Regions from separate parts of the Azospirillum ramasamyi genome, predicted to be linked through region 2. Evidence: riboswitches for the same ligand, from Rfam matches in the RefSeq annotation. Region 2 holds a riboswitch; each other region holds the start of a gene.
The links. A riboswitch is a leader RNA that binds a small molecule or an ion and turns the genes downstream of it on or off. The one in region 2 is predicted to bind thiamine pyrophosphate.

Region 1: it holds a riboswitch for thiamine pyrophosphate, as region 2 does, so the genes downstream of both, thiO (glycine oxidase ThiO) here and thiC (phosphomethylpyrimidine synthase ThiC) in region 2, are expected to answer to the same signal.
Region 3: it holds a riboswitch for thiamine pyrophosphate, as region 2 does, so the genes downstream of both, DM194_RS20900 (LuxE/PaaK family acyltransferase) here and thiC (phosphomethylpyrimidine synthase ThiC) in region 2, are expected to answer to the same signal.

What each region holds. Positions count from the first base shown of each region.
Region 1 is NZ_CP029829.1:187,505-194,785, forward strand. Features, by position in the region: gene thiS (sulfur carrier protein ThiS) at 103-312, opposite strand; gene thiO (glycine oxidase ThiO) at 309-1,490, opposite strand; TPP riboswitch at 1,482-1,581, opposite strand; gene DM194_RS28915 (methyl-accepting chemotaxis protein) at 1,806-3,860, shown strand; gene DM194_RS00850 (hypothetical protein) at 3,948-6,140, opposite strand; gene DM194_RS00855 (hypothetical protein) at 6,530-6,715, opposite strand; gene DM194_RS00860 (response regulator) at 6,961-7,281, shown strand, end outside.
Region 2 is NZ_CP029829.1:289,335-296,615, forward strand. Features, by position in the region: gene yihA (ribosome biogenesis GTP-binding protein YihA/YsxC) at 1-119, shown strand, start outside; gene DM194_RS01315 (cation:proton antiporter domain-containing protein) at 135-1,457, shown strand; gene argB (acetylglutamate kinase) at 1,540-2,439, shown strand; gene DM194_RS01325 (hypothetical protein) at 2,460-2,756, shown strand; gene DM194_RS01330 (magnesium transporter CorA family protein) at 2,857-3,840, shown strand; TPP riboswitch at 3,920-4,053, shown strand; gene thiC (phosphomethylpyrimidine synthase ThiC) at 4,204-5,928, shown strand; gene greB (transcription elongation factor GreB) at 6,035-6,586, opposite strand; gene DM194_RS01345 (Rne/Rng family ribonuclease) at 6,687-7,281, opposite strand, start outside.
Region 3 is NZ_CP029832.1:336,931-344,211, forward strand. Features, by position in the region: gene DM194_RS20880 (ABC transporter substrate-binding protein) at 1-518, opposite strand, end outside; gene DM194_RS20885 (ABC transporter permease) at 564-1,313, opposite strand; gene DM194_RS20890 (ABC transporter ATP-binding protein) at 1,310-2,092, opposite strand; gene DM194_RS20895 (acyl-CoA reductase) at 2,082-3,548, opposite strand; gene DM194_RS20900 (LuxE/PaaK family acyltransferase) at 3,564-4,643, opposite strand; TPP riboswitch at 4,767-4,899, opposite strand; gene DM194_RS20905 (hypothetical protein) at 5,103-5,645, shown strand; gene DM194_RS20910 (hypothetical protein) at 5,890-6,339, shown strand; gene DM194_RS20915 (hypothetical protein) at 6,379-6,723, shown strand; gene DM194_RS20920 (hypothetical protein) at 6,753-7,013, shown strand; gene DM194_RS20925 (Crp/Fnr family transcriptional regulator) at 7,212-7,281, shown strand, end outside.

The DNA of each region.
Region 1 (7,281 bases), 100 kb from region 2:
ACCAAGGATCGAGAACCGAACGGCTCCTTGCGCCACCCCTCATCCTTCCCATGCCCCGCATGGGCCCCTTCCCTCTTCCGGGGCGGGAGAGGGAAAACAGGTTCAGCCGCCCTGGATCGGGCGGACGATTTCGAGGCTGTCGCCGGGCTGGAGCGGGGTTTCCGGCCAGCGGCGGCGGGGAACCACGGCACCGTTCAGGGCGACGGCGACGCCGAGCGTCCCCTCGGCGATGCCGCGCGCGGCCAGAAGCTCGGCGACCGAGGCGGCGGACAGCGGCTCTTCGCGGCCGTTGACGCGGAGGACGGCGCTCATGCGGCGGCTCCCGCCGCAACGAAGCGGTCGGCGGCGAAGGGGCGCAGCAGCGGGTCGGTCTCGCCGGTCAGCACCAGCCGGGCGATGCCGTCGGCGGTGACCGGAGTCAGCAGGATGCCGTTGCGGTGGTGGCCGGTCGCATGGATCAGGCCGGGGATGCCGCTCTCGCCCAGGATCGGCGCGTCGTCGCGGCTGCCGGGGCGGAATCCGACCCAGGTCTCCTCGATCGGCAGTTCGGCGATGCCGGGCAGGGCGCGCCAGGCGCCTTCCAGCAGGGCGAACTGGCCGCCGGCGGTCAGCCGGTCGTCGAAGCCGCGCTCCTCCGTCGTGGCGCCGATCAGCAGCCGGCCATCCAGCCGGGGGATCAGGTAGGTGCCGGGCGTCCACACCACATGGCGCAGCAGCGGCAGCCGCTGGTCCATGCGCAGGCAGACCATCTGCCCCTTGATCGGCCGCACCGGCGGTTTCGCGGCGGGCGGCAGTCCCGGCACGCCGGCCGACCAGGCCCCGGCGGCCAGAACCACCCGGTCGGCCCGGTGCAGAGTTGCAGCAACACGCACGCCAACCGCGCGTCCGCCCTCCACCGCCAGGGTCACCTCGCCGCACTGCTCATGCAGGCGGGCCCCGGCGGCCTCGGCGGCGCGGCGCAGGGCCGCCGCCACCTTGCGGTTGTCGACCTGATGGTCGCCGGCGCAGAACAGGGCGCCGGCCACGCCGGGCTGCAGGAAGGGCTCGCGCCGCCGCACCTCGGCCCCGCCCAGCCATTCCACCGGCAGACCGAGGTCGCGCTGGAAGCCGTGCAGGAAGCGGATTTTGGCGGCATCGTCGGCGTTGAGCGCGATGACCATGGTGCCTTCGGTGCGCAGGTCCACCGACATGCCGCTCGCCGCCTCCAGGTCGCAGGCGAAATCCGGCCACAGCGCCTGGGAGGCGCGGGTCAGCGGCAGCAGCCCGTCCTCGCCCGGTTCGGTCTCGACGCAGGCGGCCAGCATGCCGCCGGCGGCATGGGTGGCGCCGCGGCCCGCCTGTCCGCGCTCGAACAGATCGACGCGGCAGCCGGCCGACGCCAGCCTCCAGGCGATGGCAAGGCCGATGCAGCCGGCGCCGATGACGGCGACGGAAGGACGGCTTCCGGTTTCGGAAACGGATAACGGGTACGGATCGGGCGCATGAAGCATGCGGCGGCTCCCTTCGCTGGAATTACCCAGACAGGTTCGATGGGTGTGTTCTCAGCCGCGCGACCACCGCACGGCACCCCAGGCCTATGGCTTGCCTTATGCCAATGTTTTGCTGGTCCCACAAGCGGAATCGGCGATCACCCCATCAAGTTGTGCGACCGGATGCCACGGCCCGATACGGAATCTCCCGTATGAGGCCGGTGACCGATCCGAAGCTAAGTTGTCCGCAAATTGTCCGCAGGCCCGGCATCGATGAAACGATCAACGCGGCCGGTTTGCAGAATCAAACGACAAGCGACCGAGGAAACGTCCGCCATGCTGTCCTTCTTCCGCTCAGAGTCTGCGGCCTCCGGTGCCGTCCCGAATGCTGCCGAACCCGGCAACGCCGCCGCCGCGACGGCCGCAGCCGGACCGGAGGCGCCGATCCGCAGCCTGTGCCTGCCGGCGGCACGGATCGGCGCGGAGGCACTGGCGGGGCTGGGCTTCGCCGCCGGCGCCCCGGCGCTGGTGGTCGGCTTCGTGTCGCCTCATGTCGATTTCGCCGCCACCGCCCGCGCGGTGCGTTCCGCCCTGCCGGCGGCGACGCAGCTGGTGCTGGTCTCCACCGCGGGCGAGCTGTGCGCGGGGCAAGGGCAGCCGCTCTACCGCAAGGCCGCCGACCGCTGGGACAGCGTGGTCCTGCAGTCCTTCAGCCCGCGCCTCCTCGCCGGTATCAGCATCCACGCGGTCCCGCTGCATTGCGAGGATCTGCGCGGCGGCCGGCCGACCCGCGACGTCCCGGCACGGGTGGAGGCGATCCGCGGCGAGCTGGACCGCGTCCGCGTTCCCTTCGCGGTCGACAGCCACGACACGGTGGCGCTGACCTTCATCGACGGGCTGTCGGCCAGCGAAAGCTGGTTCATGGAGGCGGTCTACCGCTCCGGCCATTTCCCCTGCCTGTTCATCGGCGGTTCGGCCGGCGGCACGCTGGACTTCCGCAACACCCGCCTGTTCGACGGCCAGCGCGTGCTGGAGAACGCGGCGCTGACCATCTTCCTGAAGATGGCGCCCGGCATCCGTTACGGCATCTTCAAGTCGCAGAACTTCCGCCCGACCCAGACCCGCTTCGCGGTGGTGGACGCCGACCCGATGCGCCGCACAGTGCGTGGCGTGATCGACCGCGACGGCTTCGAGGTGGTGAGCTTCATCGACGCGCTGGCCCAGGCGCTGCGCTGCAAGCCGCAGGAGGTTCCGGCCAGGCTCGCCAAGAACACCTTCGCCATCGAGATGGAGGGGGAGCTGTTCGTGCGCTCCATCTCCGGCTTCGATTTCGAGAAGGGGGAGGTCGCCTTCTATTGCGACGTCAATCCCGGCGATTCGCTGTGCCTGGTGGAAGCCACCGATTTCGTCCGCCAGACCGATGACGACCTCAGGGCCTATCTGCGCGGCAAACCGCGGCCGGTGGGCGCCATCCTGAACGACTGCATCCTGCGCCGCCTGAACAACCCGGACCAGCTGTCGCGGGTGCATGCCTTCGACGGGCTGACGGCCGCCGGCTTCTCCACCTTCGGCGAGTTGCTGGGCATCAACATCAACGAGACCCTGTCGGCCCTGATGTTCTTCGAGGTCCCGCCCGGCACCGCCTTTCCCGACGACATGGTCGACCGCTTCCCGGTCCATTACGCCCGGTTCCAGAGCTATTTCATCGCCACCCGCTACAACCGGATGGAGTTGCTGAGCCGTATCCGCAACAGCGTGATCGAGCGGATGCGCAGCTACCTCGACGCCCTGGTCACGCTGAACAGCGGCGTGCAGGAAACCGCCAGCTACGCCGCGCGCATCGGCGGCTCCATGTCCGCCATCGAGGCGACGCTGAACCGCCATGCCGGCCTGTTCGACGGCCATGCCGAACGGAAGGAGGAGCTGGTCCGCGAGTTCAGCCAGCTGTCCACCGTGGTGAAGAGCATCGAGAAGGTTCTGTCGGTGATCGACGGCATCGCCAGCCAGACCAACCTGCTGGCGCTGAACGCCACCATCGAGGCGGCGCGGGCCGGTGAGGCGGGACGGGGCTTCGCGGTGGTCGCGGCGGAGGTGCGAAAGCTGGCCAACGACACCAAGCAGACGCTGGGCGACACCCGCCGCGCCATCGATCAGGTGGTGACCTCCGTCCGCTCGGTCGGCGGCCAGCTGGACGACACCAGCGCCCGCATGGACGAGGCCGCCACCGCCGCGCATGCCCTGCAGACCGACATCCACGCCGTCATCGACGAGGTGGAGGGGGCCCAGACGGCCATCGAAGGCCGCCTGTCCGATCTGAACGACCATGCCCGGCGGATGGAGGACATCAACCGTTACATCGGCTTCCTCAAGCAACTCGACCGTGCCGGCTGACGAGTCCGCGAAGGAAGTCCGGCACCTGGAAGGCGGGCAGCCCCTCTCCCGCGGAGGGGAGAGGGGGTTAAGGCATTGCCGGGCTCCTCAGATCGCCAGAGCCTTCACCCGCTCGCGCAGGGTCTGGCGGGCGGCTTCCGCTTCGCCGCGTGCGGCCGTCAGGTCGCGGGCCAGCGTGTCGAGGCGGTTCTCGGCCTCCGCCATCTTCGCCAGCGTGCGCTTGTGCAGGTCGCTGCCGGCGGGCAGGGCCTTCAGGTTCTCGCGCAGGCGGTCCTGGTCGGCGATGCGCTCCGCACGGTCGCGCTCCAGCTCGGCGATGCGTCGCTCCTTCTCGGCGACGGCGGTGCGCAGGCCGGCCAGCGCGGTCAGCGCCTGACGCACCTCCGCCGGCAGTTCGGCCGCGTCGGCGCGGGCGGCGATCTGGTCGGCGGTCAGGTCGGTCAGCACGATCCGCTCCTGCCGCGGCCGTTCCAGCGTGGCGGTCAGCGTCACCGTCTTGCCGGCCGGCACCGCCAGAGGCAGGCGGTAGGCGGTGGCGGTCGCGTCGGGCTTGGCGCCCGCCGGTTCGGCAAGCTCCCAGCCGGGGCGGCGCGGGTGCTCGATGATCAGGTTGCGGTCGCCGTCGGGGGCGCCGGAGACGGTGTAGGTGGTGCTCTGCCGGTCGGTCACCGAGAGGGTCAGCACGCCGTCGGCGATGCTGGCGCGGGACAGCCGGCGTTCCGGCTTCTCCTCGCGGTCGATGGTCACCGCCTGATCGACGGCGAAGGACAGCAGCCGGCTCTCGCCCGCCGGCAGCGTCGCCATGCGGGCGTCGCCGACATAGGCGCTGGCCGCGGCACCGGCGCCGCTCTGCGAAGCGCGGTCGTAGAAGGTCAGCAGCCCCGGCGGCAGCGCGGTGTCGCCGTCGTTGCGCAGCCGCAGCGAAGCCAGCGGGTGGCGGCCGTCGCTGGCGGGCTGGTAAAGCGCCACCCGCTCCACCGGCATGGCACGCGCGGTGATCGGCATCATCAGGGTTCCGCCATTCGGCACGGTGACCGGCTGCGGATAGCGGAACAGCACCTGCGCGCCCTCGGCGGCGCCGGCCTCGGCGCTGCGGACGGCTGCGACGGCCGGCGTTCCGGCGGCGGAGCCGTAGGGCGCCGTTTTCGCCAGCGGTTCGGCCATCGGAGCGGGAGCGGCCATGGCGGCGGCTGGCGGCGGGGCGGCCCGCGAGGATTCCGCCTGCGGCCGCATCGCCGCACGGGCATCGCCCAGGGTCACCGTGCCCTCGTCGGCGCTGGGCAGCACCCGGCCGAGAACCTCCACCGGGACTTCCGGCCGCTCGACGAAATAAGGCGTGTAGAGCGCCTGGCGCAGGGTGACCGGGTTGCCCGACACCACCGTCAGGTCGACGCCGCGCCAGTCCTCGCCGCTGAGATTCTCCAGCACCGCCCAGCCTTGCAGCGCGCCTTTTCCATCCGTTGCCGGCCCATTCTGCGCCTGTCCGTTTTGCGTCTGTCCGTTTTGTGAGGCGGCGCCGCCCGTGCCCAGGCTGAGCCGGTAGGTCGCCTTCCACAGCGGCATCGCCGCGACATAGCCGACGCGGACCCGGCGCTCGCCGGCCGCCTGGGGATCGCTGGGCGCGTTGCTGCGCACGGTCAGCCGCCGCTTTTCGCGCCGGGCATTCTCCGCCACCGCCGACAGCGCCTTGTCGATCTGGGCCTGCACCGCCGGATCGGTGAAGCGCAGCGTGTCGGCCTCCTCCAACACCAGCTGGCGCAAGCCTTCGGCGGTCATCAGCGTCACCCGGTGCCGGGTGGCGGTAGCGCCGTCATTGCCGGGCAGCCGCACCGTCTCCTCCGTCACCGACATCAGCCGGCCGGTCAGCTGGCGCGACCCGCCGGCCGTGACCTCCGCCCCCTGCATGGCGCTCAGCAGCGCGGCGGGGGAGGTTAGGTCGCCGGGTGAGAAGGGCAGTTCGCGGAATGCGGTGTCCAGCGGCTCCGCCCCGGGCAGGCCGATGGTGCCGACGCCGCCCTTGTCGTCATAGACCACGATGCTTTTCAGCACGTCGTCGACCTGGTCGCGCCGCACCTCCAGCGACAGGTCGGCATCGCCGGTCACCGTCGCTTCGTATTCGAAGTAACCGACGCCGCCGGTGGACAGCAGAACCCGCGTCAGCGCCAGTTGCCCGCCTCCCGGTCCATTGCTCCCTGAGGCGTCGGCCGTTCCGTTCGCCGCCAGGGCGCCCGGTGCCGCCATCAGCAGGGCGGTGGAGGCGAGAAGGATGGCGCGGATCATGATGGGACTCTCCGTTACTGTGGCTACCGATCATCGGCATAGGGGCGAAATCGGGCGGGATTAGGGAGAGCCTCGCAGCCCGGCGGCCAAGTGCCGGGAGGCCGGGATGCCGTCAGGGCGCGGCCGCCAGCCAGCGCTCCATCATCATGGGCCACAGCGGTGCGGGAGCCGCCGGGAGCGGGCGGGGCAGGGCGGCCGGTCCGCAGGGCGTCTGGTGGGCTGGATGGTGAACGGAGTGGTGGGCGCAACGCTCATGCGCCGGACGGCGGTTGCAGTCGGCGGGCAGGCGCCGAGCCGTCCTGGCGGCCGGGGCCAGGGCCGGCGACGGGGCGCGCCGGGGTGGCGCCGGGGCGTTGCAGCCGGGCATGGCCGCGGTCTTTCGCCGCAGGTCAGCCGGACCGGCCGACCGACCGCGCCGAGTCCAGATGGCGCCTCGCCTCGCCCAGCAGCAGCCGGTGCTGCGCCAGCGTTTCGCGGATCGACCCGTGCTGTCCATAGACCCGCACCTCGTTCAGCAGACGATCGGCGCGGTCGAGCAGGGTTAGACGCTCCAGGCAATGATCGACGTTCGGCATGGCTGAGCTTCCCCATCACGGATCGGTCCGGCGCCCCCCGGCGACCGTCCCCTGTTCGATGGTCGGCATTTAAACCGCACCGTGTTTCTGGTTAATGTCCGTGAAAGGGTGGTTTTGTGTCGTCGGTGCAGAACGCGATTTCAACCAACTCATGCGAAAGGCAAGGCGGCGGTAGCCGTTACCGGGTTGTAACGCATTGCGTGGCGCTCGCGCGTGAGATAAGAAGGTTTGGGGAGGTAACAGGCATGCACATTCTCGCGGTCGACGACGATGAGCCGATTCGAGAGCTTTTGGCCTCATATCTGGCGGGGGAAGGCTACCGTGTCACCACGGCGCACGACACCGCTTCGGCCAAGCAGGCCCTGGACGGCGAACCCGTCGACCTCGTGGTCTGCGACCTGCGCCTGCCCGACGGCGACGGACTGGGACTCGTCCGTCAGATCCGCACCGATTCGCAGATTCCCGTCATCATCCTGTCGTCCAAGGACCAGGATGTCGACCGCATCGTCGGGCTGGAGCTGGGCGCCGACGACTACCTGACCAAGCCCTTCAACCCGCGCGAACTG
Region 2 (7,281 bases):
TGGGGCTGAAGAAGCATCCCGCCGCCTTCCCGGACATCCATGTCACCAGTTCGGAGAAGGGCACCGGCATCGCGGAACTGCGCGCCAGCCTCGCCGCGCTCGCCCTGGCCGCCGAATAGCACGGAACGACGGCGATGGGTGAGATCTCCCCCGCGCTGCTGTTCCTGATTCAGGCACTGCTGCTGATCGCCGGGCCGTTCCTGCTGTGGCGGCTGGGCGGCGGACGCCACATCGCCCCGATGGTCGTCATCCAGATCCTGTTCGGGGTGGCGCTGGGGCCGTCGCTGTTCGGCCGGCTGGCTCCGGATCTCTGGGGGGTGCTGTTCGCGCCGGCCGCCCTGGCGCCGCTGTCGGGCCTCGCGCTGATGGCCGTCGTCTTCTTCGCCTTCCTGACCGGGCTCCATCTCGACCCCGCCGATTTCCGCGGGCGGGGAAGCGCCTTCGCCACGGTGGCGCTGTCCAGCATGATCGTGCCGACGCTGCTGGGCGGAGCGCTGGGCTGGTGGCTGGCCGGCGCCTATCCCGAAATGACCGGGACGCACGCCACGCCGGGCCTGTTCGCCGCCGCTTTCGGCATCTGCGTCGGCGTTACCGCCCTGCCGGTGCTGGGCGCCATTCTGCGCGAGATGGGGTTGCTGGGCGATCGGGTCGGGCGGCTGGCGTTGGGCTATGCCGCGGTGAACGATGCGCTGCTGTGGCTGCTGATCACCGGGGTGCTGGCCTGGGCCTCGGCGGAGGGCCTGGCGGGCGGCCCAGTGGGTGGGCAGGCCGGGGGTGGGGGCGGCTGGGCGGTCGTCCAGGTCGGGCTGCTGGGCTTCGCCTATGTCGGGGTGACGGTGCTGGCCGTGCGCCCGCTGCTGGACCGCCTGCTGGAGCGGGTGGCGCCCGACGGGCGGATGGGCGACACCGCGGTGGTGGTGACGTGCGTGACCCTCCTGTCGTCGGCCGCGGTGACCGAACTGATCGGCCTGCATTACATCCTGGGCGCCTTCGTCGCCGGCACCGCCATGCCGCGCCGCTTCGCCGCCGCCATCCTCGACCGGCTGGAGCATTTCTCCACCCTGATCCTGCTGCCCTTCTTCTTCACGCTGACCGGGCTGAAGGTGAACCTGACGCTGGACGACCCGGCGCAGTGGACGGTCTTCGCGCTCGCCACCCTGGCGACGCTCGCCGGCAAGATGGCCGGAACGACGCTGCCCGCGCGCCTGACCGGCGAGAGCTGGCCGGACGCCCTTCGGCTGGGCACGCTGATGCCCTGCAAGGGGCTGATGGAGGTGATCGTGCTGACCGTCCTGCTGGAGGCTGGGGTGCTGTCCGGCGCCTGTTTCTCGGCCATGGTGCTGATGGCGGTGGCGGTGACCGCGCTGACCCAGCCGATGACCCGGCTGGCCGGATGGCGGCGCCCGGCCGGCGCCGCGTCGGCCGCGTCGGCGGGCGGGCGGCACGGGGGTATGTGACGGTTAAATTGCCCCCTAGGCAACCGCCCGGCCTTTCCGTTAAAGAAGCCCAACCGTCCATCCCGACAAAGGGCAATCTCCCGTGCAGACTCCCACCCGTGACGAGTGGCTCGCCAAGGCCCGTACCCTGTCCGAAGCGCTGCCTTACATGCGCCGCTATGCCGGGAGCACCTTCGTCATCAAGTACGGCGGCCACGCCATGGGCGACGCCAGCCTTGCGGAGCTGTTCGCGCGCGACATCGTCCTGCTGAAGCAGGTCGGCATCAACCCGGTGGTCGTCCATGGCGGCGGCCCGCAGATCGGCCAGATGCTGGAGCGTCTGAAGATCAAGTCCAGCTTCATCGACGGCCTGCGCGTCACCGACAAGGAGACGGTCGAGGTGGTCGAGATGGTGCTGGCCGGCTCCATCAACAAGCAGATCGTCGCCGCCATCAACAGCGCCGGCGGCCGTGCCGTCGGCCTGTCGGGCAAGGACAGCAACCTGATCACCGCCCGCCGGCTGGAGCGCGTGCAGCGCGACCCCGACAGCAACATCGAGAAGGTGCTGGACCTCGGCTTCGTCGGCGAGCCTTACAAGGTCAACCCGGAGATCCTGCACGCGCTTGCCCAGTCGGACATCATCCCGGTGATCGCGCCGGTCGGTTTCGACGTGAACGGCGACACCTACAACATCAACGCCGACACGGCGGCCGGCGCGGTCGCGGCGGCGGTGAAGGCGGCGCGCTTCTTCCTGCTGACCGACGTCGCCGGCGTCCTCGACAAGGACAAGAAGCTGATCGAGAAGATGTCGCTGGAGGATGCCCACAAGGCCATCGCCGACGGCACCGCGTCCGGCGGCATGATCCCGAAGATCGAAACCTGCATCGGTGCCGTGGAGCAGGGCGTCGACGCCGCTGTTATCCTGGATGGCCGCGTGCCGCATGCGCTGCTGCTGGAGATCTTCACCGAAGGCGGTGCCGGCACCCTGATCGGCAAGGCCTGACGCCGCAACGAGGGAACCCGATGTCCGACCTGCGCAAGGACCTGCTCCGCCAGATGAAGGCCATCCGCGACCGGATGGACCCGAAGCTCGTGGAGCGCGCCAAGCTGGCGGCGTTGGGCAAGGTTCCCTACGACAGCGACTCGGCGAAGGAGGCGGTCGGCCATTTCCTGGACGCCAAGCGGGATGGCGGCGCCTTCCGCCGCAAGCTGGAACAGGCGCTGAAGGCGGAGGGCACGCCGCTCGACCTCGACGGCGGCGAGTGGCCCCCGGCCGCGAAACCTCCTGCGAAGCCAAGACGCGGCGGCAGGATGACGTAGAAGTACCGCTCCGCCTCCAACCCTTCCCCGTTTTCAGCGGCGGAGGGTTGGGGAGGGAGCACAGCATACCGGCGCCTCGAACCACGCAAGGAGCACTGCCTTGCTGCATGTTTTCGTCAATGACGGCGGTCTGCTGCGTTGGGCCAGGGAGGCCGCGGACGACGCGGGGCCGCTGCCCGAGGCCACCGTCTGGCTGGATCTGATCAACCCGACCGCCGAGGATCTGGCACGGGCGGAGGCGCTGATCGGCACCAGCCTGCCCACCCGCGAGCAGATGGCGGAGATCGAGGAATCGAGCCGCCTGCGCGTGGCCGGCGGCGTCCTGACCATGACCGTCACCGCCCTGGTCTGGGCCGACACCGACGAGCCGCGCATCGCCACCGTCAGCTTCGTGCTGGCAGGGCGCCGGCTGGTCACCATCCACGACATCGATCCGCAGGCACTGCTGGCCTTCCGCCGCCGCGCAATCCATGGGCAGCTGCCCGCCTCGCGCGGCGAGCTGGTTCTGGCGGCGCTGGTGGACGGGATGGTCGACCGCACCTCTGCCGTGCTGCGGCGGACCGGGGTGGAGCTGGACGCGCTGAACCGCCGGTTTTTCCGCGGGCGCAAGCTGCGCTCGCGCGGCGAAACCCTGGACGACGCCCAGACGCTGAAGCGCATCGGCCATGCCGGCCATCTGATCGGCAAGGCCCGCATCAGCCTGGCCAGCCTGTCGCGCATGACCGATTTCCTGGCGCGCGGCGATGGCTGGAACCCCGGCAAGGCGACGCGGCGCTGGGCCAAGACGACGCTGCAGGATCTGCGCGGACTCGACCAGTATGCCCGTTTCCAGGCCGGCAAGGTCGCGTTGGCGCTGGACACCGCGCTGGGCCAGATCAACGTGGAGCAGAACGAGATCGTCAAGATCGTCTCGGTCCTGACCGTCCTGCTGTTTCCGCCGACCCTTGTCGCCAGCATCGGCGGCATGAATTTCCAGCAGATGCCGGGGACCGGCTCGCTTTTCGGCTATCCCGGCGCCTTGGGGCTGATGCTGCTGTCGGCACTGCTGCCGATGATCTATGTCCGTCTGAAACGATGGATGTGACGCGGCACCCATGCCGTACGGTCTACGGATCGTCCGCGGTCCTTTCCTTTTGACAGGGGGTGTCCGTCCCGGCAGGATGGGCGCATTCCAGGGGGGTCCCGACAGGGGGCTGAGATACCAACGGCCGGACGGCGCCAAGCGTCTGCGGCAGCGTGGTGACCCTTCGAACCTGATCCGGGTCATACCGGCGAAGGGAGGGACCTCGTGACGGGCCGCATATCGGCCGCGTCCGGCCGTATCGACACCCGCTGTGGGCGATGACCGCAGCGGGCAACGCCCAAGTCAGGGAACGGCCCGCACGAAGACACCGCACCTCCGTCCGCAGTCCCGGGTTTGTCCGCCCAACTCCGACGGAGAAACCCAATGCCTAAGGACTTCAACGAAACCGCGATCCGCATTTCGACCGGCCCGCTGCCGTCGTCGCGGAAAATCCATGTGCCGGGCACGCGCTTCCCCGACCTGCGGGTTGCCATGCGCGAAATCCTGCTGTCGGGCGGCGAGACGCCGCTGACCGTCTATGACGCCTCCGGACCCTACACCGACGAGAGCGTGGCGATCGATGTGCGGGCCGGTCTGGCCAGGCATCGCCGCGGCTGGATCCTGGCCCGTGGCGATGTGGAGGCCACACACGGCGGCGTGCTGCGCGCCAAGGGCGGCGCGGCCGTTACGCAGATGGCTTATGCCCGCGCCGGCATCGTCACCGCGGAGATGGAGTACATCGCCGTCCGCGAGAATCTGGGCCGTGCCGCCGCGCTGGACGCAGCACGCGACGGCGAGGATTTCGGGGCCGGGATTCCCGACCTCATCACGCCGGAATTCGTCCGCGACGAGGTGGCGCGCGGGCGGGCGATCATCCCGTCCAACGTCAACCATCCCGAGTCGGAGCCGATGATCATCGGCCGCAACTTCCTGACCAAGATCAACGCCAACATCGGCAATTCCGCCGTGACCTCCTCCATCGAGGAGGAGGTGGAGAAGATGGTCTGGGCGATCCGCTGGGGCGCCGACACGGTGATGGACCTGTCCACCGGCGCCGACATCCATCAGACCCGCGAATGGATCCTGCGCAACTCCCCGGTGCCGATCGGCACGGTTCCGATCTATCAGGCGCTGGAGAAGGTGAAGGGCAGGGCCGAGGATCTGACCTGGGAGCTGTTCCGCGACACGCTGATCGAACAGGCGGAGCAGGGCGTCGATTACTTCACCATCCATGCCGGCCTGCGGCTGGCCCATATCCCGCTGACGGCCAAGCGGGTGACGGGCATCGTCTCGCGCGGCGGCTCGATCATCGCCAAATGGTGCCTGGCGCATCACCGCGAGAACTTCCTCTACGACCATTTCGCCGACATCGTCGAAATCTGCCGTGCCTATGACGTGGCGCTGTCGATGGGCGACGGCTTGCGGCCGGGCAGCCAGGCCGACGCCAACGACGCCGCCCAGTTCGCCGAGCTGGAAACCCTGGGCGAGCTGACGAAGATCGCCTGGGCGCGCGACGTGCAGGTGATGATCGAGGGGCCGGGCCATGTGCCCATGCACAAGATCAAGCACAATGTCGAAAAGCAGCTGGCCCTGTGCGGCGAGGCGCCCTTCTACACCTTGGGGCCGCTGGTGACGGACATCGCGCCGGGTTACGACCACATCACCAGCGCCATCGGGGCGGCGATGATCGGCTGGTTCGGCACGGCGATGCTCTGCTACGTCACGCCGAAGGAGCATCTGGGCCTGCCTGACCGCGACGACGTGAAGGCCGGCGTCATCGCCTACAGGATAGCCGCCCATGCCGCCGACCTCGCCAAGGGCCATCCGGCGGTGCGGCTGCGCGACGATGCCATGTCGCGCGCCCGTTTCTCCTTCCGCTGGCGCGACCAGTTCGCCCTGTCGCTCGACCCCGACACGGCGATGGCCTATCACGACGAGACCCTGCCGGCCGAAGGGGCCAAGACCGCGCATTTCTGTTCGATGTGCGGGCCGAAATTCTGTTCGATGAAGATCACGCAGGAAATCCGCGATGCCGCGGAGTCCGGCATGGCCGAGATGTCGCAGAAGTTCCGCGAGTCGGGCGGTGAGATCTACCAGCCGGCGGGATGAGTGAGTTTGGGGTGTTGACCCCCCACCCGACCTCTTCCGTGATCGGATCGACCTTCGGTCGGCCGAGAGCGGGGGAGGCTTAGGATGGGGGGTCTAACGCCCCCGCTTAATCCGCGTAGCTGATCGCCAGAACCTCCACCTGCTCCATCCCCGCCGGCGTGTGCACGTCCACCAGATCTCCCTCCCGCGCCTTCAGCAGCGCGCGGGCGATGGGGGAAATCCAGCTGACATGGCCGCGGTCGGGGTCGACCTCGTCGGCGCCGACAATGGTGACGGTGTTCTCGGAACCGTCCTCGCGGGCATAGGTGACGGTGGCGCCGAAGAAGACCTGTTCCCGGTTCTTCTGGTCCTGCGGATTGACCACCACCGCCGATTCCAACCGCTTGTTCAGGAAGCGGATGCGACGGTCGATCTCGCGCAGGCGCTTCTTGCCATAGAGGTAATCGCCGTTCTCCGACCGGTCGCCATTGCCGGCGGCCCAGGAAACCACCTCCACCACCTTCGGCCGCTCCACCCGCAGCAGGTGGCGCAACTCCTCCTGCATGCGCTGGAAGCCGGGCGGGGTCATGTAGTTCTTGAACCCTTGCGGAAGCGGTGCCGGATCGTCGAGTTCATCGTCGTCCGGCGTATCGTTCTCGCGGGTGAAGGCCTTGCTCATGGTCCGACCTGTCCTGTGGCAGGGAGATAACGTCCGGGAAAAGGAAAAGGCGCCTCGCGGCGCCTTTTCCCGTTCCAGAGCTTCAAACGGGCCGTTGGGCTTACCGCTTCCACCAACCGCGGCGCGGCTTGGCGGAGGCATCGCCGTCATCGCCGGCCGCAGCAGGAGTCGCGGCAGGTTCCGAAGCGGCTGCCGGAGCCGGCTCGGGCGCTGCCGGGGCGGCGGCGGGAGCGGCTTCGGCCGGAGCTTCGGCGGCGGCCTTGCGCTTGCGCGACGCCTTCTTGGCCGGAGCCGCGTCGGTCGCGACCTCGGCCGGGGCTTCCGCGGCGGCGGCCTTGCGCTTACGGCTCTTCGCCGGCGCTTCGATGACGGCCGGAGCGGCCTCGACCGGAGCCTCGGCAGCGGCCTTGCGCTTGCGCGACGCCTTCTTGGCCGGGGCCTTCTCCGTCACCGGTTCGGCCGCAGCTTGCGCCGGGGCTTCGACCGGAGCGGCGGCCTTGCGCTTGCGGCCCTTTGCCGGCGCTTCGGCGACGGCCGGAGCGGCCTCGACCGGAGCCTCGGCAGCGGCCTTGCGCTTGCGCGACGCCTTCTTGGCCGGAGCCTTCTCGGCGACGGGTTCGGCGGCTTCGGCCGGGGCCGTGGCGGTGACCGGCGGCTCGGTCGCAGGCACCGGAACCGGGGCCTCCTCCTCGACG
Region 3 (7,281 bases), on a different replicon from region 2:
ACCTGCCCCTGGATCACCGGGGCGAAGTTCAGCAGGCCGGTCACCTCGATGGTCACGTCCTTCTCGCTCAAGCCGACCTGATGCAGCAGCACGGCCAGATTCTGCCGGGTGCCGCTCGACAGGCTGTACACGCCGACGCGCTTGCCCTTCAGGTCGGCCGGCCTGGTGATGCCGCTGGCCTTGGGCGACACCACGTTGAAGACATTCTGCGGATAGATGTTGTAGATGGCGACCAGCTTCTCGCCCTTGTCCAGCGCCAGATAGAGGGCGGCGGGATCGGTGAAGGCGATGTCGGCCTTGCCGGTCAGCATGGTCTGGATCGCCGACCCGCCGCCGGTGCCGGGCACATAGTCCAGCGCGATGCCCTTGGCCTTGAAAAAGCCCTTGTCGGGTTCGGCCAGCAGATTGGTAATCTCGCTGATCGGCTGGCTCCAGCCCGCCACCGTCACCTTGTCCAATGCCTGGGCAAGCGCGCCCGACAGGCCGCCCAGCAGCAGCGCCCCGACAAGGGCGGACATCCCCGCCGCCCGAGAAAACAGCCCCATTCCCCGCCCCATTCCCGGTTATCCTTTCGCCTGTCGAGACAGCAGCCACCGCTCGAACAGCAGCGTGGCCTGATACACCAGCATGCCCAGCGCGGTGATGACCGCGAACAGGGCGAACATCAGCGGCGTGTCCATCATCCCCTGCGCGGCGATGATCGAGGCGCCCAGCCCCTGGCGCCCGCCGATGAACTCCCCCACCACGGCGCCGACCAGCGCCAGCACCACCGCCACCCGCAGCCCGGCGAGGATCACCGGCAGGCCGGACGGAATCTTCAGCCGCGTCAGGGTGCGCCAGCGCCCGGCGCGCAGCATGCGGAACAGCTCCCGCTTGGCCGGATCGACACGGTCGAGGCCCGTCAGCGTGTTCTCCAGCAGCGGGAAGAAGCAGATCAGCGCCGTGATGGCGACGGTGGAGGTCATGCCGAAGCCGAACCACAGGATGAACAGCGGCGCCAGCGCCAGTTTCGGCACCACCTGGCTGGCGATGACATAGGGATAGAGCAGGCGGCGCAGCCCCGCGACCTCCGCCAGCGCCACCCCGGCGGCGAACCCGACGAGGCAGCCGATGCCGAGCCCCAGCGCCATCTCCGCCGCCGTCACCGCCAGATGCGGCAGCAGCCGTCCGCTCGCCAGACCGCTCCACAGCGCCGCGCCCACGGCGGAGGGCGGCGGCAGCACCAGCGCCGGAATCCCCGACCAGCGGCAATAGCCCTCCCACCCCGCCAGAAGCAGCAGCGGCAGCAGGATCGCGGCGATGCGGGCCATCATTCCGCCGCCTCCGCCCGCAGGACGCCGGCCGCGCCGTCCATGGCGTGGCGCAGTTCGCGGCACAGCGCGTTGAACCGCGGGTCATAGCGCAGATCGCGCGGGCGCGGGCGCGGCAGGTCGATGGAGACGCTGTGGCGCAGCCGCCCGTCCGCCATCACCGCCACGCGGTCGCCCAGATAGACCGCCTCGGCGATGTCGTGGGTGACGAACAGCGCGGTGGTGCCGCGCTGCGCGCACAGCCGCAGCAGATCCTCCTGCAACTCCTCGCGCGTGAGGGCATCCAGAGCGGCGAAGGGCTCGTCGAGCAGAAGCAGCGCCGGATCGGCGATCAGCGCGCGGGCCAGCGCCACCCGGCTCTGCTGGCCGCCCGACAGCGCCCGCGGTCCCCGCCCCGACAGCCCCGCCAGCCCGATCCGCTCCAGCAGATCCAGCGCGCGGGCGCGGTCCTCGGCGGTGGCGCGGCGGTGCAGCGTCACCGGCAGCAGCACATTGTCGAGCACCGTCAGCCATTCCAGCAGCGTCGGCGCCTGGAAGACGAAGCCCACCGCATCGCCCGGCCCGCGCACCGCCGCGCCGTCCAGCCGCACCCGTCCGGCGGCGGGGGCGAGCAGCCCGGCGGCCAGCTTCAGCAGCGTGGTCTTGCCGCAGCCGCTGCGCCCCAGCAGGCAATGAACGGCACCCCGGCCGACCGCCCAGTCGACGCCGTCGACGATGGCGGCGGCGCCGTAATCGAAGCGCACGCCCTCGAAACTCAGGAAGGCCGGCGGTTCAGTCGGCATAGCGGGCCAATCCCTCCGCCAGCGCTTCCGCCGACCGTTCGATCTCCGTCACCGTCACCAGATCCAGCAGGTTGAACCGGCCGTCATGGTGCCAGCCCGCCTCCGGCGCGGTCATGGCGCCGAGCGCGCAGAGCCGCGTCACTCCCGCCGCCCCCAGCGGCCCGGCCAGCCGGAACAGCTCCTCCGGCGGCGCGGCGATGCCCGCGGTCTGCAGCACGGCGCGGTGCGGGGCGACGCGGCCCGCCACCTCGGCCAGATCGTCCACCGCGACCACGGCGATCGTCCGGTTCAGCGCGGTCGGCACCAGACCGTCCGGCGCGTCGGTGCAGGACACGCACCAGCCGCCCGCCGGGTCCGACAGCAGCAGATGGCCGGATCCGTCGAGGCCGCGCAACGCCTGCCCGTCGCGCCAGCCGGCGACCTCCCCGGCCTCCGCCATCGACAGGGCGCGGCGCGGGTGCTTGCGCGCCTGCGCCGCCAGTTCATGGGCGAGCATGGCGGCGAAATCCTGCGGCGACAGCCGGCCGCCGCGCTCGACGAACAGGGTCTGCGGCGAATAGCAGCCCTGCTGGTCGTAGCGGGCGATGTCATGGGCGGCCAGCCGCGCCGTCTCCGCCGCCCGCCGCGGGTCCAGGGCGGCGCGCGACACCAGCGCGAAGCTGATCTTGTGGCCGTAGGGCAGGAAGCGGGTGGTCACCGGCACCCGGTCGCGGATCGCCGCCAGCGCCGCGTTGCCGCCATAGGCGACCACCGTGTCGGCCCGGGCCAGCCAAGCCCGCTCCGCCGCCGCGTCGCCGCCCTTCCACCACACCACGGCCAGACACTCGCCCAGCCGTGGGTCGATCTCCGCCAGCAACTGCGCGAACCAGCCCGCGAACAGCGGCTCGGCGCTGGGCAGCTTGCCGACCGTGCCGGATTTCACCAGCAGGCCCGAGATCAGGCTCCACAGCGGCAGCCCCGGCACATTGCCCGCCCAGACATGCAGCAGCAGGTCGGGGCCGAAGGCGCGGGTGAAGCCGCCCTTGGGCGCCGGCTGGAACTCGTCCAGCACCAGCGGGTTGGCGAAATCCTCCGCCAGGAAGCGGCGCAGCTCATGCGCGCGGAAGGTCTTCAGATAGCCGGTCAGCCCCAGCCTGACCATCTCGGGATCATAGCCGGTGACGGCGGGCAACAGCCGCTCCGCCCGGCGGCGCCAGGGATCCTCGCGGTCGAGCAGCCGTTGCACCGCCGCGTCGATCACCGCGACGACGTGCGCCGTCGGCAGCGTCTTCAGATAGCCGCGCGCCGCCGCCCGGACCGTCGCGGCGACCCGCTCCACCTGCCCGGCATCCAGCACCGGCACCGCCACGCGCAGCGCCGCATCGCCCGACCCGAAGGTCAGCACGCGCCGCTCCACCGCGTCCGGCGGCAGGCCGGGCAGATGGCCGGCCGGTTCCGGTTCGTCGCCGAAGGCCAAGGCCGCGCTCCCCCCTCAACCGCGCGCGGCGGCGAGGAAATCCTCCACCGCCAGCGAGCAGCCCTTGGCCTGCGCCCCGGCGACGCGGCCGAGCAGGCGGAATCCGCCCTCCTCCAGGATGCCGGCATCCTCGGTCAGGATGGCGGCGACGGAGTTGACATGGGCCAGATCATGGTGGACCAGCACGCCCATGCTGCCGGGCGGCACGTCCCGGCCGGACAACGGATCGACGACGCGGCTGCGGATCCAGTGCGGCCCGGATTTCAGCGACGGGCAGACAGCGTTGCCGTCGTCGTAGAACTGGGTGCTCAGCTCCGTCATGCCGTACATGTTGATGCAGAGCCGGCGCGGCACGCCGAAGAACTCGGCCAGCCGGCCGTAGAACTCGTCAGGCTCCAGTTCCCGCGACTGGCCCTTGAAACCGCCGGTGTCGAGGATGCGGCTCCCTTCCGGCAGGGAGAAGCGGCGGCCGTCGCGCGCCATGGCGTCCATCAGATGCACGAAGCCATAGCTGGCGCCCAGCAGGGCGAAGGGCTGCCCCGACCGTTCTGCGGCGTCCAGCCGGTCATAGAGCCCGGCGGTGTCGATGCCCGCCTCGCCGATCCAATGGCGGCTGTCCGGCGTGCCGCATTCCGCCCGCGCCAGCTCCAGGTAATGGGCGAGCGAGGAGTTCGGCATCGCCGTCTCGGTCGGAAACAGGATGCCCATCGCCATCCGCCCCTCTCCCGGCATGAAGCGGCGGCGGAAGTTGAGCAGCATGGAGCGATCGTAGACCGTCAAAGTCGCGTGGTGGATCTGCCCGCGGATGCCGCCCTTGGTGGTGCCGCTGGTCATGAAGATGCGGACGGACTCCTCCGCCGGGCGGCAGCTGAGCGTCAGATCCTTGAAGGCGTTGATCGGCACCGCCGGGATGTCGCGCCAGCTCCTGACCCCGCGCGGCGTCCGGCCGCGCTGCATGGCGAAGCGGCGATAGGGCTGGTTGTGCTCGAACTGATGGGCGAAGACCGCCAGCGCCAGGGCATTGAAGGCCTCGTCGGCCGCCGCCCCGGTTCCGATGTCGGCCTCCATGAAGGCCAGAACCCTGTCGTAGATCATGCTGTCGTCGATCGCGCTCACCGCACCCTCCCCGCCCCGTTCTCTCCAAGCGGCACCGACCGGTGGAGCAACAAACGAATCCGGGACAAGCCTGTGGGGTATGGATCTGCGCGTCGGCCTCGAAGGCCTTCTCGTCCCGCATCCCTACGCCGGCATGACCCGGATCAGGTTCGAAGGGTTGCCGCGTCGCCCGGACGCGAAGGACCGGGCCGGCGGGTGTCTCAGCCTCCTTGACGAGGCTCCCCTGGGAACGGGATGGAGCCTAGAAGACCATCGCGCCGTCTGTCAACGGCGGGGATGCCGGCATTGCGGACAGCGGAAAGTGCGGCGCGGACCGGCGCCGATCGATAAAAGCAGGACAGGTGTGGAGCGGCTCACATCCCGGAATCCGGGGCTTGGGTAGGGTCTGTCCATCGGCAACACGCCGCATCCCGCGGCCCCAAGACAGGAGACCAGATCATGATCCGCACCTCCCTGCTGACCGGCTTCGCCTCGCTCGCCCTGTTCGCCGCCCCGGCGATGGCCCAGAACATCTCCGACATCTCCAACACCGCGGCCGGGATCGGCAACACCGCCAACCAGAGCGCGCTGGTCATGCAGAAGTCCAAGGGCTCCTTCGCCGGTCCGAACGTCGCCACCGTCACCAACCTCGCCGCCGGCATCGGCAACACCGCCAGCCAGGACGCCTTCGTGAAGCAGCGCAGCGGCGGCGTGTTCGGCGGCGGGTCGATGGCGACGGTCGGCAACACCGCCGCGGGCATCGGCAACCACGCCGGCCAGCAGGCGACGGTGATGCAGAGGAGCGGCGGCCTGCTGAGCGGCGGCTCGGTCGCCAATATCGGCAACACGGCGGCCGGCATCGGCAACACCGCCCTGCAGCACGGCACCGTGCTCCAGCGTTCGGGCGGGCTGGTCGGCCCCTTCAACCACAGTTCCATGCAGAACCTGTCCGCCGGCACCGGCAACTGGGCGGGACAGAGCGCCCTCGTCAAGCAGCGCTGACCGCCTTCCCCCACCCGGCTTCCTCCCCCGACCTCGCTCCGGCCGGCATCCGGCCGGAGCGTTCCTTTGTCCGGTCCCGCCCGCCGGAGCTTTTCGAGGAAAACGCCCGCAGTTGTGGGGCAGCTCACAGAGCCGTTTCAGGCATTTGGGCAAGATTTCCTCGACAACGCCGGGCAACAAGGCCGGTCAAGAAAGCCGAGGCGCGGAAGCCCGAATCCTCCCCCCCACCGAAGGAACTCCCGCCATGATCCGCAAAATCGCTCTCGGTACCCTCGCCGCCGCCCTGCTCGCGACACCCGCCCTGGCGCAGCCCAGGACCGGTGCGGGCACCGGCATGCCGTCGATGATGGCGGTGCCCGGTCTGGTCAGCACCAACGTAGCCAACGCCACCAATGTCGGCGCCGGCATCGGCAATTCGGCGCAGCAGCAGGGCACCGTTCTCCAGGGCGGCGCCCCCATCTACGGTGTCGGCCCGCTGGTCAGCACCAATGTCGGCACCGCCACCAACGTCGCGGCCGGGATCGGCAACACGGCCGGCCAGAAGCTGCTCGGCATACAGGGCAATGGCGTTCAAGTCGGGCTGAACTTCAGCGGCCGCGGCCCCCTGGTCAGTACCAATGTCGGGGTCGGCACCAACGTCACCGCCGGCCTCGGCAACAGCGCCGCCCAGTCGCTGACCGGCCTTCGCCGCTGAGCCGCCCCCTGCCCACCTCTTTCGTCCGGGAGGCCACCGATGGCGAAGTTCCCGATGATCCTGACACTCGTCGCACCCGCCCTTCTGTACGCGGCCTCGACCGTCCCGGCGCAGGCCGTCTCCCTCGCCTGCCAGACGGTCAACGGCAAGACCGTCTGCATGCGGGGCTCCGGGACGCTGAACTGCGTGACGCAGGACGGCCGGACCCGCTGTTCCGCCACGCCGTCCGACCAGCAGTCGGAAGCCGTTCCCGATACGGACATCCCACTGCTCCCCCGTCCCGTCCCACCGGAGCAGCGCGGCTTTTCCGATCACCGCGACTTCCCCTTCGGCCATCAGGCCCGCTCGCTGGATTGGGACGACGAAGAAGAGCCCTACCCCTGACTGATCCCGACCGAACCGGAGACACCGCCATGACCCGCCTTCTGACCCTGTCGCTGACGCTCGCCACCCTCGCCGCGGCGCCGGCCTTCGCCGCGACGCCGACCATGTCCCACACGCGGGCAACCACCCTCGGCCCGGTCATCCTCCAGCCCTCCCCCGGCATCCCGAAGCCGCAGCCCTGCCTGACCTGCGGCACGAAGGTTCTGCCGGGCCTCACGCCCGGCCCCACCTACGGCGGCGAGCGCGCCCTGAATCCTCAGCCGCTGCCGCCCAAGGCGATCCTCCGCTGACCGTGGGGTTTCCCATCCCCTCATCGCAAAAAGGGCGACCGGCCGGCGCCGGCCGCTCTTTTCGTGTTCGGCCCGCACACGAACGGAGCGGATGCGCTGCCAACGACGTACCGCCCTTGACGGTGCGGGACGGATCGGCTGACGGCGTACCATGCCCCGGTTAGAGGACCGGCCCGCGATGTCAGCCAGGGGGCAGCCATGACCGCGATACGGATCAACTTCGACAAGGATCTCGTCCTCGCCGGGCATTTCCTGCTCAAGCATCTGG